Regions from separate parts of the Oleiagrimonas sp. MCCC 1A03011 genome, predicted to be linked through region 2. Evidence: predicted binding sites of a transcription regulator. Region 2 holds the regulator's gene; each other region holds the start of a gene.
What was found. The regulator sigma-54, encoded in region 2, starts transcription at its own class of promoters, with help from an activator protein. The targets are predictions, from matches to a motif close to TGGCACGNGCNTTGC.
Positions count from the first base shown of each region.

Region 1: BTJ49_RS06135 (HlyD family efflux transporter periplasmic adaptor subunit) is a predicted target of sigma-54. The motif match lies at 1,465-1,479, and genes of this name have one in related genera.
Region 3: adh (aldehyde dehydrogenase) is a predicted target of sigma-54. The motif match lies at 1,678-1,692, and genes of this name have one in related genera.
Region 4: BTJ49_RS02675 (HlyD family efflux transporter periplasmic adaptor subunit) is a predicted target of sigma-54. The motif match lies at 1,774-1,788, and genes of this name have one in related genera.

Region 1 covers NZ_MSPY01000002.1:554,537-557,771, reverse strand. The annotation lists gene BTJ49_RS06135 (HlyD family efflux transporter periplasmic adaptor subunit) at 151-1,419, opposite strand; gene BTJ49_RS06130 (sigma-70 family RNA polymerase sigma factor) at 1,645-2,235, shown strand; gene BTJ49_RS15730 (hypothetical protein) at 2,238-2,837, shown strand; gene BTJ49_RS06125 (PDZ domain-containing protein) at 2,855-3,235, shown strand, end outside.
Region 2 covers NZ_MSPY01000001.1:303,018-306,252, forward strand. The annotation lists gene lptB (LPS export ABC transporter ATP-binding protein) at 1-412, shown strand, start outside; gene BTJ49_RS01495 (RNA polymerase factor sigma-54) at 515-1,966, shown strand; gene raiA (ribosome-associated translation inhibitor RaiA) at 2,186-2,506, shown strand; gene hprK (HPr(Ser) kinase/phosphatase) at 2,621-3,235, shown strand, end outside.
Region 3 covers NZ_MSPY01000002.1:118,024-121,258, forward strand. The annotation lists gene BTJ49_RS04160 (sigma-54-dependent Fis family transcriptional regulator) at 1-1,482, opposite strand, end outside; gene adh (aldehyde dehydrogenase) at 1,732-3,235, shown strand, end outside.
Region 4 covers NZ_MSPY01000001.1:590,291-593,525, reverse strand. The annotation lists gene BTJ49_RS02695 (hypothetical protein) at 1-286, shown strand, start outside; gene BTJ49_RS02690 (hypothetical protein) at 359-667, shown strand; gene BTJ49_RS02685 (GIY-YIG nuclease family protein) at 674-943, opposite strand; gene BTJ49_RS02680 (glutathione S-transferase family protein) at 940-1,569, opposite strand; gene BTJ49_RS02675 (HlyD family efflux transporter periplasmic adaptor subunit) at 1,801-3,054, shown strand.

The DNA.
Region 1 (3,235 bases), on a different contig from region 2:
AATCGTTTTCGTGCGTGGAAAAGAACGCCGCCCGTTCAGGTGGCACGGATGACTCAGAGGTATTCCGTCACGATGTTGCGCAGAACGGGTGGATACAGGTACATGTTCCTTAAAAACTCTTCGCCGAATCCGGAACGGAGCGCATGACGATCAATCGCTGATCGCCACGCGCGCGGCGCCGTTGAAGTTGTCGGTGCCCGAGATCACCACCTTGTCGCCGACCTTCAGGCCCTGCAGGATCTCGACTTTGTCGATGGAGCTGGCGCCGACGCGGATCGGCGTCTTCACCGCGATGCCGTCGTGCACCACATAGGCGTAGCGACCGCCGGATTCGTCAACGAAGGAACCGCGCGCTACCGTCAGCACGTTGTCGCGCTTGTCCAGCACGATGCGCACCGACAGACGCTGGTTCTGGCGCAGGTGCTCGGGCTTGGCGCCCTCGAAACGTACCCGCGCAGCCACCTCGCCATTGACGACCTCCGGTGAGATGGCGCTCACCTGACCGTTCCAGGCGTTTCCGTTGCCGCTGATGCGCGCCGGCATGCCGACACCGAGATCCCGAGCGAAGCTCTCTGGCACCTTCACCTCGACCTCGAGTGCCGACAGATCGATCACGCTGAGCAATTTGGCATCCTTGGCCACAGTGGCGCGCGGTGCCACGAACAGCTGGCCGATCTGACCGTTCACCGGCGAACGCACATTGAGTTCTCCGACCCGACGTTCGAGATCCTGGACCAGCAATGCCTGTCGGTCGTGCGCGAGTTTCTTGGCCTTGACGTCGAAACCAAGACTGTCGCGATTGAGGCTGAGATCGCTCTGCGCATGCTTGAGCTTGATCTGCGCCTTCTCTAACGAATCCTTGGCATGATCAACGTCCGAGCGCGTGAACGCTCCGTTCTTGAACGCCTCTTGATAACGCTTGAAATCGCGATCAGCGCTCTGCACATCGATCCGCGCCGTCTCCACATTCTGCTCGAGCTGGCCACGCTGCTTGCGCGCATCGATCTTGGCGCGCTCGTAATCGACTTCCATGGCATCCAGATTCGATTTCTCCTGTGCCAGCTTGTTCTTCAGCTCGGGGCTGTCGATCGTCGCCAGCACCTGACCGCGCTTGACCGTGTCACCGGCGTGCACCTTCAACGCAACCATGCCCGGTGAGTTGGCGTACAGCGTCGGGCGGACAGCAGCGACCACGCGACCGTCGGCGGCAATGTCGTTGACGAACGCACCCCGCTGCACGGTGGCAAACGACAGCCGTGACGCGCTGACCGAGCTCGAGGCCGAAAGCATGTGCTTCAGGCTCGGCACCAGCAGTCCGATCACCACGATCACTGCGACCCCGATTCCGATCAGAACCAGGCGACGACGTTTGGGATGGACCTCGATCAATTGGTCCTGCGCGGATGTATCTCGAATCATGTAGCAATCCCCTGCGCATGAAAGGCGCGTTCAGGTGAATTGTCTGCAAGCCCCGTGCCAACCCCGGCCAGACCAGCTAACCACATGTTTTCCATGAGAATGGAAGAAGCCAGCGCCCCTACCGAAAAGTGTCCGCGGACACTGACCGGACACTATCGGCGAGCATTCGCGGCGTACGCCGGAGACGGGTGCGACCCTTTCTGTTCCTGGCGCATCATGTAAGACGTGAACCCGAACTCGACATTCCGGCAGGACCTGCCCGACACCCTCATCGACCGCTTCCGCGCGGGAGACCTGGATGCGTTCGAGCAGATCTATCGCCGATTCGAACGCCCTGCGTTCACCCTCGCGTTACGCCTGACCGGGCAACGCGAGAGTGCACAGGAAGTACTGCAGGACGCCATGCTCAAGGCCTTCGAGCGAGTCGGACAGTTCCGCGGCGATGCGCCTTTCTGGGGCTGGTTGCGGCGGCTGGTCATCAACGAAGCACTGATGGTGCTGCGCAAACGCGGCCGTTTCGCGGACGCCCCCTTCGAAGAAGACGCCTTCGTCGACCATGCGCCCGCTCCCTGGATACACGCCGACGCGCCGACGCTCGAACGCGCCCTGGCCGAACTGCCGGACACCGCGCGCGCCGTGCTGTGGCTCTACCACGTCGAGGGTTACACCCATGTCGAGATCGCCGAACAATTCGGCCGTACGGTGAGCTTTTCCAAGTCGCAGGTGGCGCGCGGCACGCAACGCCTGCGTGAACTTCTGCAACCCGAACCGGGCTATTCGCCCTGCCTGATCAACGCCGCGGGCAACGCATCATGAACATGTTCCCTCCCCACAACCAGCACGACGCCGGGCCGGACCGCCTCCGCGAAGCGCTGTCGCAATTGCCCGAGCATGCCCCCGACAGCGAGACCTGGTCGCGCATCCATGCACGCGCCGTCTCGCGCCGACGCAGTCGCCGGCGGTTGCGCCGCATTCTTCCGCTGGCTGCAGCCGCCAGCCTGCTGCTCGCACTGGGCATGCCCGTTCTGCACGACGCGACATCGCCTGACCGCGCCCCCCTGCAAACGCAGACACACGTATCCACACCGATGCAAAACCCGGCAACGGCGCACACCGCCATGCCGACCGTAGCCACCCTGCAGCATCGCTCCATGCGCATGGAGCAATGGCTGAGCGAACTGCGCACCCACGGCGCACCGCTGCAAGGAATCGCTCTGGCACGTGCAGTGGATCTGCAGGACCGCATCGGTCTGGTCGATCTGCAACTTTCCGCACCCGGCGACACGCCCGCACGCAAGGCGCTGTGGCAGCAGCGCGTGAACCTGCTCCAGGACCTGGCGATGCTGCGCGTCAGCCAGTCGCCGGTCTCCGATCAACGCGCCATGGCCGAAAGCCGCAGCGCAGCCATTCAACTGTGACCCCGAGGAGACACCTCATGTACCGACGCATTCTCTGTATTACTGCGTTGCTGCTGGCCGCTTTCGCGGTCCAGGCCGCACCGCCGCCCTCGACACCCAGTCCCGCCGAACAGGCCAAGCTGCAGAAGGAATTCCAGCATCTGCAGAAGCGCATGGAAGAACTGGGTGAGCGCATGGGCAAGCTCGCCGTGCGCATGCACGCCGACGACCCCAAGGTCTACGCCTATCGCTTCATGGCCGATCCGGACCGCGGCATGCTCGGCCTGGTCATGATGCCGACCGACAAGGGCCTGAAGGTCGCCGCGATCACGCCCGGCTCGTCCGCCGAGAAAGCCGGCATCAAGGCCGGCGACATGATCGTCGCCGTCGATGGCAAATCCGCTGTGGCAAACAACGGC
Region 2 (3,235 bases):
GCGCGACGATCTCGACGCACGCGAACGCGGCAAGGAACTGGATTCCCTGCTGGACGAGCTGAAAATCAGCCACATCGCCACGCAGAAAGGCATCAGCCTGTCCGGCGGCGAACGCCGGCGTGTGGAGATCGCCCGCGCACTGGCCGGCCGTCCGCGCTTCATGCTGCTGGACGAACCCTTCGCTGGCGTCGACCCGATCTCCGTCGGCGAGATCCAGCGCATCGTGCGCCACCTCAAGGACCGCGGCATCGGCGTGCTGATCACCGATCACAACGTGCGTGAAACGCTGGGCATCTGCGACCGGGCCTACATCCTCAACGAAGGCGAAGTGCTGGCTCGGGGCAACCCGGCGCACATCCTCGCCGACCCGAAGGTCCGCGAGGTCTACCTGGGCCACGAGTTCAAGCTCTGACGCCACAGCGAGACCGCCTTCACCGATTGCATGCGTAGGCGCTGGTTCGGGCCGACGCATAGGGTTAGGATGAACCTGACACCCCAGCACTTGCATTAACGGATGAAACCTGGGCTTCAGCTTCGCCTCAACCAGCAGCTCGCGCTGACGCCGCAATTGCAGCAGGCCATCCGCCTGTTGCAGCTGTCGCAACTCGAGCTCGAAACCGAGCTGCGCCAGATCACCGAAACCAACCCCCTGCTGGAGTTCACCGACGACAGCGAGGAGCCGACGCTCGACGTCGACGGCAACCCTTCCGAACCCGCTGCGGACGCCGAGCCACCGGCCGAGAACGCGACCGAGACCAAGACCGACGACTGGGAGAGCGACCCCTCCCGCGAAGCCGAATCCTACGGCCCCAGCGGCGGCGGAACCGTCAACGGCAGCGGCGGTGGCGAGGAGGACGACTTCGAACCGCAGAACGCCGCGCCCGAGGGCCTGCGCGAACACCTCGTCTGGCAGCTCAACCTCGAATCGCTGTCACCGCGCGAGCAAGCCATCGCCCTGGCCATCATCGACGCACTGGACGACGACGGCTATTTGCACGAAGGTCTGGCGTCGGTGCTCGCCGCCCTGCCGCCGCAGCACGGTGTGGACGAAGCCGAAATCGATGCCGTGCGGCGACGCCTGCAGCGTCTCGATCCGACCGGCGTCGCCAGCCTCGATTTGCGCGACTGCCTTCTGGCCCAGTTGCAGCAGCTGGAACCGGATACACCGCAACTGGCGCTCGCCTGCGGCATCGTCGAGATCGGCCTGGACCTGCTGGCCAAGAACGACCTGCCGCGCCTGGCCAGCAAACTGAAGTCACCCATCGAGGACATCGCCGACGCCAGCGCGCTGATTCGCAGCCTCGACCCGCGGCCGGGCGCGCGCCTCGACCCCACACCGACCGAATACGTCACGCCCGACGCCTATGCATGGCGCGACGGCACGCGCTGGCGCGTCAGCCTCAGTCCCGACTCGCAGCCGCGATTGGGCCTCAACCAGCATTACTGCAGCCTCATCAAGCAGGCCTCGCGCGAGGACGCGGCGTACCTGCGCGGGCGCATGCAGGAAGCGCGCTGGCTGCTGAAGAGTCTGCAGTCGCGCGCCGAAACCATCCTCAAGGTCGCCGAGGCCATCGTGCGACGGCAGAGCGCCTTCCTCGACTACGGCCCGGAAGCCATGCGCCCGCTGGTGCTGCGCGAAGTCGCCGAGCAAGTCGGCATGCACGAATCGACCATCTCGCGCGTGACCACGCGCAAGTACCTGCACACCCCGCGCGGCACCTTCGAATTCAAGTATTTCTTTTCCTCCGGCGTCTCCACCGACACCGGCGGCAGCGCATCGGCCACGGCGATCCAGGCCATGCTGCGCAAGCTGGTTGACGAAGAGGACACCAGCCGACCGCTGTCGGACAAGGCGTTGGCCGAACATCTCAACGAACGCGGCATCCAGGTGGCACGCCGCACCGTCGCCAAGTACCGCGAGCAATTGCGCATTCCCAGCTCGAATGAACGTCAGCGTATCGGCTGAGAAACTTGAGGGAACCCTTTCACGCCCCCAACGTCAGAATCAAGGAGGTATGGAAAACAGGCACCACACACCAGGCAACCCGATCGCGCCCAGGCTCCGACCACGAACTGCGCGACTGGCATGAAGCATGGGTTGCCCTCGCGAGGGATTGCCCGACACCGGACTTCCGGCGTCATGCCGCCATGCGGCAAATCCAATCATTCCTTTCAGGAGGCGACCATGCACGTTCAACTCAGCGGCCACCAGATCGACGTCACCCCGGCATTGCGCGATCACCTGCAATCCAAGCTGGACCGCCTCACGCGACATTTCGACAACATCACCTCGCTCAACGTGGTCCTGAGCGTGGAGAAACTGGAGCAACGCGCCGAGGGCACCGTCAACGCGGCCGGCGCCACCGTGCATGCCGAAGCCTGCGACAGCGACATGTACGCCTCCATCGACGTGCTCATCGACAAGCTGGTCGCACAGTTGCGCAAGCACAAGGAAAAGCTGACCGATCATCACCGCGCCGAAGTGCGCCAGATGCGCGCCGGCTGACGCCGCCGCACCGCCGGGCCGGTCCATCCTCGACCGGCCCGGCGCGCAATGAACGGGCGACGCACTTCCCGCAAACTGGCACAATGACCGCCATGCCCCGCATGAGTGGCCCACGTGGAACAGCTGACCGCCCGACAACTCTTCGATGACGTGGAAGACCGCATGGCGCTGCGCTGGGTCGCCGGCCTGCGCGGCGAATCGCGCGTCGTCAAGATCGACCGCTCGCAGTCGCGCCGGCCGTCGCTGGTCGGTTATCTCAACATCATCTATCCCAACAAGGTGCAGATCATCGGCACCGAAGAGCTGCGCTATCTCGACAGCCTCGACTCGCGCCAGCGCTGGAAGACCATCCAGAAGATCATCGCCAACGCGCCCATCGCGCTGATCATCAGCAAGGAACAGAGCGTCCCTTCGGACCTGCGCGATGCGGCCGAGGAATCGGACACGCCGCTGTGGCTGAGCAGCAAGCGTGGCCACGAATTGCTGACCTGGCTGCAGTACCACTTGGCGCGCAGCCTGGCGCGCTCGATCACGCTGCACGGCGTGTTCATGGAGGTCTACTCCATCGGTGTGCTGATCACCGGCGAACCCGGCTCGGGCAAGAGCGAACTGGCGCTGGAGCTGGTCACGCGCGGCCACCGGCTGGTCGCCGACGACGCCACCGAATTCACCCTGATCGCACCCGACGTGATCGACGGCACCTGCCCGTCGCTGATCCGCGACCTGCTG
Region 3 (3,235 bases), on a different contig from region 2:
CGCCTGTTCGCGTAGTGGCGGCAGGCATAGCGTGGTCTGCGCGATGCGGTAGTACAGGTCGGCGCGGAAGCGGCCGCTTTCGACGTCGGCGGCGACGTCGCGATGGCTGGCGGCGATCACCGCGAAATCCACCGGCGTGGCGCGACCGCCGCCGAGTGGCGTGATTTCGCGTTCTTGCAGCACGCGCAGCAGACGCGTCTGCAGGGCGGCCGGCATGTCGCCGATCTCGTCCAGGAACAGCACGCCGCCGTCGGCGTCGCGCAGCAGCCCGGTGGCGCCTTCGCGGCGCGCGCCGGTGAAGGCGCCGGGCCGATAGCCGAACAGTTCCGATTCGATCAGGTTTTCCGGCAACGCAGCGCAGTTGATCGCCACGAAGGGCGCGTCGGCGCGCCGGCTGCGGCGATGAAGTTCGCGCGCGGCGACTTCCTTGCCGCTGCCGGTCTCGCCCTGCAGCAGCACGGGAATGTCGGCATCGAGCAGGCGCGCGTGGCGCTGCAGGGCGTCGCGCATGGCGTCGTCGAAGAGCGGCGCGATCCGCTTGGTCGGCGTCGACGGGGCGGCGCTGCGCCGCGCGGTGCGTGGCAGCCGCGCCGGGATCACGTCGCGCTGCGCCTGGAACGCGATCCCGCCCGGACCGCGCAGTTCCTGCACGCCCCGGCCTCGCGGCTGCGCCGATTCGAACAGGCTGCTGTAGCGGCAGCGGCCGACCTCGTCCCAGTCCACGCCCAGCATGTCCAGCGCGTAGCGGTTGGCGGCGACCAGGTGGTGGTCCTCGAACACCAGCACGCCCTCGCGGTGCGTGCCGAGCAGGGCGGCGTCGGCATGCAGGCGGATGACCTCGCGTCCGGCCAGCTCGCGTTCCAGCAGGCGGCGCTCGATCTGGTCGACGGCGAAGCGCACCATGCCCAGCGCGTGCACGTGATGCACGCTGGCCTCGCCGGACAGGTCAAGCAGGCCGACGATGCGACCGCGTCCGTCGAGGATCGGCGAGGCCGAGCAGCTGAGCACGCGGTGCGCGCCGAAGTAGTGCTCCGCGCCGCGCACCTCGACCGCGCGCTTGTCGTGCAGTGCGGTGCCGATGGCGTTGGTACCGGTGTGGTCCTCGCTCCAGGTCACGCCCGGTCGCAGGGACACCCGCGCGGCCTTGTCGAGAAAGTCCGCGCTGCCCATGGCGTCGAGAATGAGTCCGTCCGGGGCCGTCAGCATGACCACGCTGCCGGTGGCCTGGGCGTCGGTGTACAGCGCTTCCATCTCCGGTCGACACAGGCGGCACAGTTCTTCGTAGCGCTCGCGCAGCGCGCGCACGGCGGCCTGTTCCAGCGGGCCGGCGTCCAGCCGTGCGTCGCTGGCCAAACCCAGTGCGCGGCAGCGGTTCCAGGATTGCGCGATGGTGTCGGAGACCAGTCCCCGCGGCGGCAGACCGGCTTCGAAGAAGCGGCGGCGCGCGGAACGGATGCTGTCGGTGGAGAGGGTACGGCGCATGGCGAACTCCCGACTGTCGCATTCTGCGACAGTGTCTCAGGCGACTGTCTCCCTACAGAGCACACAATCCGTGCCCGGCGCAAGTGCAGTGCGCGACGGATTGTCTCGGCTTGAAACGGTATGCGCTCATAACTTCATGTAATAGAAGGCATTGCTCGCCACGCTCCCGAAGTGCGAATCGTTCCCGCGCGTGGTTGGCACGACCTGTGCGTTGTCCTGTACACCTTGCACACAACGGGAGCCGAGGACATGACCAAGCTGGAACAACACCACCTGCCGGTACAGGTGCCCTTCAAGCAGCGCTACGACAACTTCATTGGCGGCCAGTGGGTCGCGCCGAAGGCGGGCCGCTACTTCGAGAACATCACGCCGATCACCGGCAAGCCGTTCTGCGAGATCGCACGCTCGGACAAGGACGATGTGGAAGCCGCGCTGGATGCCGCACACAAGGCCAAAGATGCCTGGGGGCGGATGTCCGTGGCCGAGCGCGCACTGATCCTCAACCGCATTGCCGACCGCATGGAGGAAAACCTCGAACTGCTGGCGCATGCCGAGACCTGGGACAACGGCAAGCCGATCCGCGAGACGATGAACGCCGATCTGCCGCTGGCGGTGGATCACTTCCGCTACTTCGCCGGCGCGATCCGCGCCCAGGAAGGCGGCATCAGCGAGATCGACCACGACACGGTGGCCTACCACTTCCATGAACCGCTGGGCGTGGTCGGTCAGATCATCCCGTGGAATTTCCCGCTGCTGATGGCGACCTGGAAGCTGGCGCCGGCGCTGGCCGCCGGCAACTGCGTGGTGCTCAAGCCCGCTGAGCAGACTCCGGCCGGCATCCTGGTCTGGGCCGAGCTGATCGCCGATCTGCTGCCGCCGGGCGTGCTCAACATCGTCAACGGCTTCGGTCTGGAGGCGGGCAAACCGCTGGCGTCCAGCGACCGCATCGCCAAGATCGCCTTCACCGGCGAGACCACCACCGGCCGCCTGATCAGCCAGTACGCCAGCCAGAACCTGATTCCGGTGACGCTGGAACTGGGCGGCAAGTCGCCGAACATCTTCTTCGACGATGTCGCCCGCGAAGACGATGATTTCTTCGACAAGGCCATCGAGGGCTTCGTGCTGTTCGCGCTCAACCAGGGCGAGGTCTGCACCTGCCCGTCGCGCGCGCTGGTGCACGAATCGATCTACGAGAAATTCATGGAACGCGCGATCGAGCGCGTGAACGCGATCAAGCAGGGCAACCCGCTCGATCCCGAGACCATGATCGGTGCGCAGGCTTCCAACGAGCAGATGGAGAAGATCCTGTCCTACCTCGACATCGGCCGGCAGGAAGGCGCCGAGGTGCTGGCGGGCGGCGGGCGCGCCGAGTTGGGCGGCGAACTCAAGGACGGCTACTACGTCCAGCCGACCGTGTTCCGCGGCCACAACAAGATGCGCATCTTCCAGGAAGAGATCTTCGGGCCGGTGGTCTCGGTGACCACGTTCAAGGACGAGGACGAAGCCATGGCGATCGCCAACGACACGCTGTACGGGTTGGGCGCCGGTGTGTGGAGTCGCGACATCAATCGCTGCTACCGCTTCGGTCGCGGCATCCAGGCCGGTCGCGTGTGGACCAACTGCTATCACGCCTATCCGGCGCACGCCGCGTTCGGCGGCTACAAGCAGTCCGGCATCGGTCGCGAGAACCACAGCATGATGCTGGAGCACTACCAGCAGACCAAGAATATGCTGGTCAGCTATTCGCCGAAGA
Region 4 (3,235 bases), 290 kb from region 2:
GATCGTGCATCGGGCCTGCCGCGCTGTCGATCCGTCGGCGCGCAGCGTGGGCGCCGGACGCGTGATCTTCATGTCGCTCTTCCTGACGCCGTTGGAGTCGGGTCTGGTGCTGCCGGCGAAGAATCTTCTGGTCGCGACACGCCTGCTGCGGCGTCATGGCACTTCATCAGGCGCGCACCCGGAGCACCGGCGCCGCGTGGCCACTTCGGGTGCCGGGCCGCCGGATACCTGCACCCAAGCGACGTCTGAACTGCGTTCGCGTTTCCCGTATCCTGACGAACCGTGACCGCTGCAGGCGCGGTGCGCGAACCGTTGCCCGTGCGGCCAGCAGGCCGTCATCGTCCGAGGAGAGCACGCCATGAGAACACGCTACCGCTACTGGATCGTCTGCGCGTTATCGCTGCTGCTGACGCTGTTCGCCTTGCTGGTGTTTCCGCAGATGAACCCGTCGACGATGACGGTACGCATCGTGGTGGTGGTGGCCTGGATTGCGGCCCTGGTCTGGGTACTGCAGCCGCAGGCGAGGCAGGCCGGCGGCTGGGCACATCTGCCGCCGATGCGCTTTGCGGTCAATGCGCTGGGTGTGATCGTCGGCATCGCGCTGTTCGCCGGGCTTGGCGTGATGCTGGCCTCGATGTTCCACGCGCAATTTCTGGCGGCTGCCTGAGCACGTTTACGCGGTGTGCAGGGCCTCGATTCGCGCGGCACGCGGCAGACGTTTCCAGGCGATTTCCAGTTTCAGTGCGGCACTCTTCGATTCGACCCAGACCCACCCCAGCAGTCGTCGCGGCGGGTTGCTGCGGGTGAAGCGCGCGCCCTTGCCGGCGACGTGCTGGGCATAGCGCTTCTCCGGGTCGCGGGCGATACCGGTGTAGACGCGACCATCGGCGCATTCGAGCAGGTAGACGGCCCAGGCCTCCGGCCCGGGCGGTGCCGCATTCACGCCCATTCGCTGAGCTGTTCGCGCTCGTAGAGCATCTTCCACGACGGGCGTGCCTTCACCTTCGCAGCGAGCGCGGCCAGCGATGGCCAGTCGGTGGCCGGCCGCGGCATATTGCGCGCCCAGCGCATCAGCATGACGACGTACAGGTCGACGACGCTGAAGGTCTCGCCGAGCATGTACGGGCCATGCGTGTCGAGGTGTTCGGCGATATGCGTCCAGGAGGCCTCGATGCGGCGGCGGCCGGCTTCGGCAATGCTCTCGGCGCTCTCGGGCACGAACTCGTCGGCATAGAACCACTGCCGGAAACCCGGTTGCAGCGTGTCGGCCAGGTAGAACATCCATTGCAGATAGTCGGCGCGCTTGGCATCACCGATGGCCGGGGCGAGTTTCGCTTCGGGGTGGCGCTCGGTCAGCAGCATGGCCAGGGCCGCGGTTTCGCCATGCGAGGCGCCGTCCACGATCAGCGTCGGCACGGTGCCGGCGGGATTGAGCGCCAGATAGGCCTCGCTCCGCTGTTCGCCGGCGGCCAGATCCACCGCCTTCAGTTCGTAGGGAGCGCCGCATTCGATCAGCGTCAGGTGCGTCAGCATGGCGGCGGTGCCGGGGGCGAAGTAGAGGGTGTACATGCGTCACTCCGTGGCGGTCGTTGCGTGCATCTTACGTGGCTCGTTGGTGGACGCCAGCGTTGCGCCGGCGCTGCGCCATCCGCGTGGCTGGCGTACGCATGCGGATGATGATGTCCGGATTCGGACATGCCCGCGTTTGATTCTGGCTGAACACGAAAAGGCTAGTGGATTGTTATTTCATGCATTTTTCAGTGTTCGCTGGCGTGGCACGGTGTTTGCTGTATCTGGGTTATGGATATCGCCAACCCGAAACTGAAGCAACGTAAGAAGCGAAAACGCCTGCTGCTGATCGGCGGCAGCGTGCTGGCATTGGCCGTCGTCGTCTCCGCAGCAGCCTGGATGGGGCCGGCGCTGCCGAGTGCCGATCGTTCGAGTCTGTGGATCGGTACGGTCAAGCGCGGCGACATGCTGCGCGAGGTGCGCGCCACCGGCACGCTGGTATCGCGTCACAAGCGCTGGATCTCGGCCGTCACGGCGGCCCAGGTCGACAGCATCCGGGTGTGGCCCGGCGCCAAGGTGAAGCCGGACACGGTGCTGATGAAGCTCAGCAATCCGGAGGTGGCCGATGCTTTGCGCAATGCGCAGGCGCAGGTGGCTGCGGCCGAGGCGGATGTCGCTTCCAAGCGCGCGCAATTGCAGTCGCAGTTGCTGGACGAGCGCTCCGAACTGGCCAAGGCGCAGTCCGATTACGCTTCGGCCAAGGTCAAGGCCGACGCGGATGCCAAGGCCGAGAAGTTGAACCTGATCCCGCGCGTGGAGTTTCAGCAGGGCCAGATCGCGCTGAAGCAACTGAAGGCGCGGATGGAGATCGAGAAGCAGCGCGTGGCGTCGTTCGCGGCCAGCCTGCATGCGCAGATGGATGCGGTCGAAGCGCATCTCGCGCAGCAGCGCAGCAATCTGCAGCTGCGCCAGCGTCAGGCCGATGCGCTGGATGTGAAGGCGGGCATCGCCGGCGTTTTGCAGCAGGTGGCCGTGCAGGAGGGTGCGCAGGTCGCGGCCGGCGCCAACCTGGCGCAGGTGGCGCGTCCGGACGTGCTGATCGCGCGGCTCAAGGTGCCCGAGGTGCAGGCCAAGGACGTTGCCATGGGCATGCCGGTCAGCGTGGATACCCACAACGGTGTCGTATCGGGTCAGGTCGAGCGCATCGATCCGGCGGTGACCGATGGCAGCGTGCAGGTGGACGTGCGTCTGCTCGGCAAGCTGCCGCCGGGTGCGCGTCCGGATCTGTCGGTCGACGGTCGCATCCGCATCGCGCAATTGAAGAACGTACTGTCGGTGGGCCGCCCGGCACTGGCCAAGGCCGACAGCGACATCAGTCTGTTCCGTCTCGACGGCGACGGCGGCACCGCAACGCGTGTGCCGGTGCGTGTGGGTGCGACGTCGGTGGACCGTGTGCAGGTCCTGCGTGGCCTGAAGGCCGGCGACAAGGTGATCCTGTCCGACGCCAGTCAGTGGGACGGCTACGACCGCATCCGGGTGCATTGAAGTGGGGGCGAGGGGAAACCCGGCAGGCTGGGGACGCCGTGGCCGGGCAAGGATCGAAGCGTTCACAACAAGGCGTGTAATGGTCAGGGAAGGCACCCAAGCCGAACTTCGCGGGGGTGCGAAGTTCGGTGCTCCGTGGTTCTCGAGCGAGGCGTGGAGTGTTTACAGCAGGGAGTTCAAG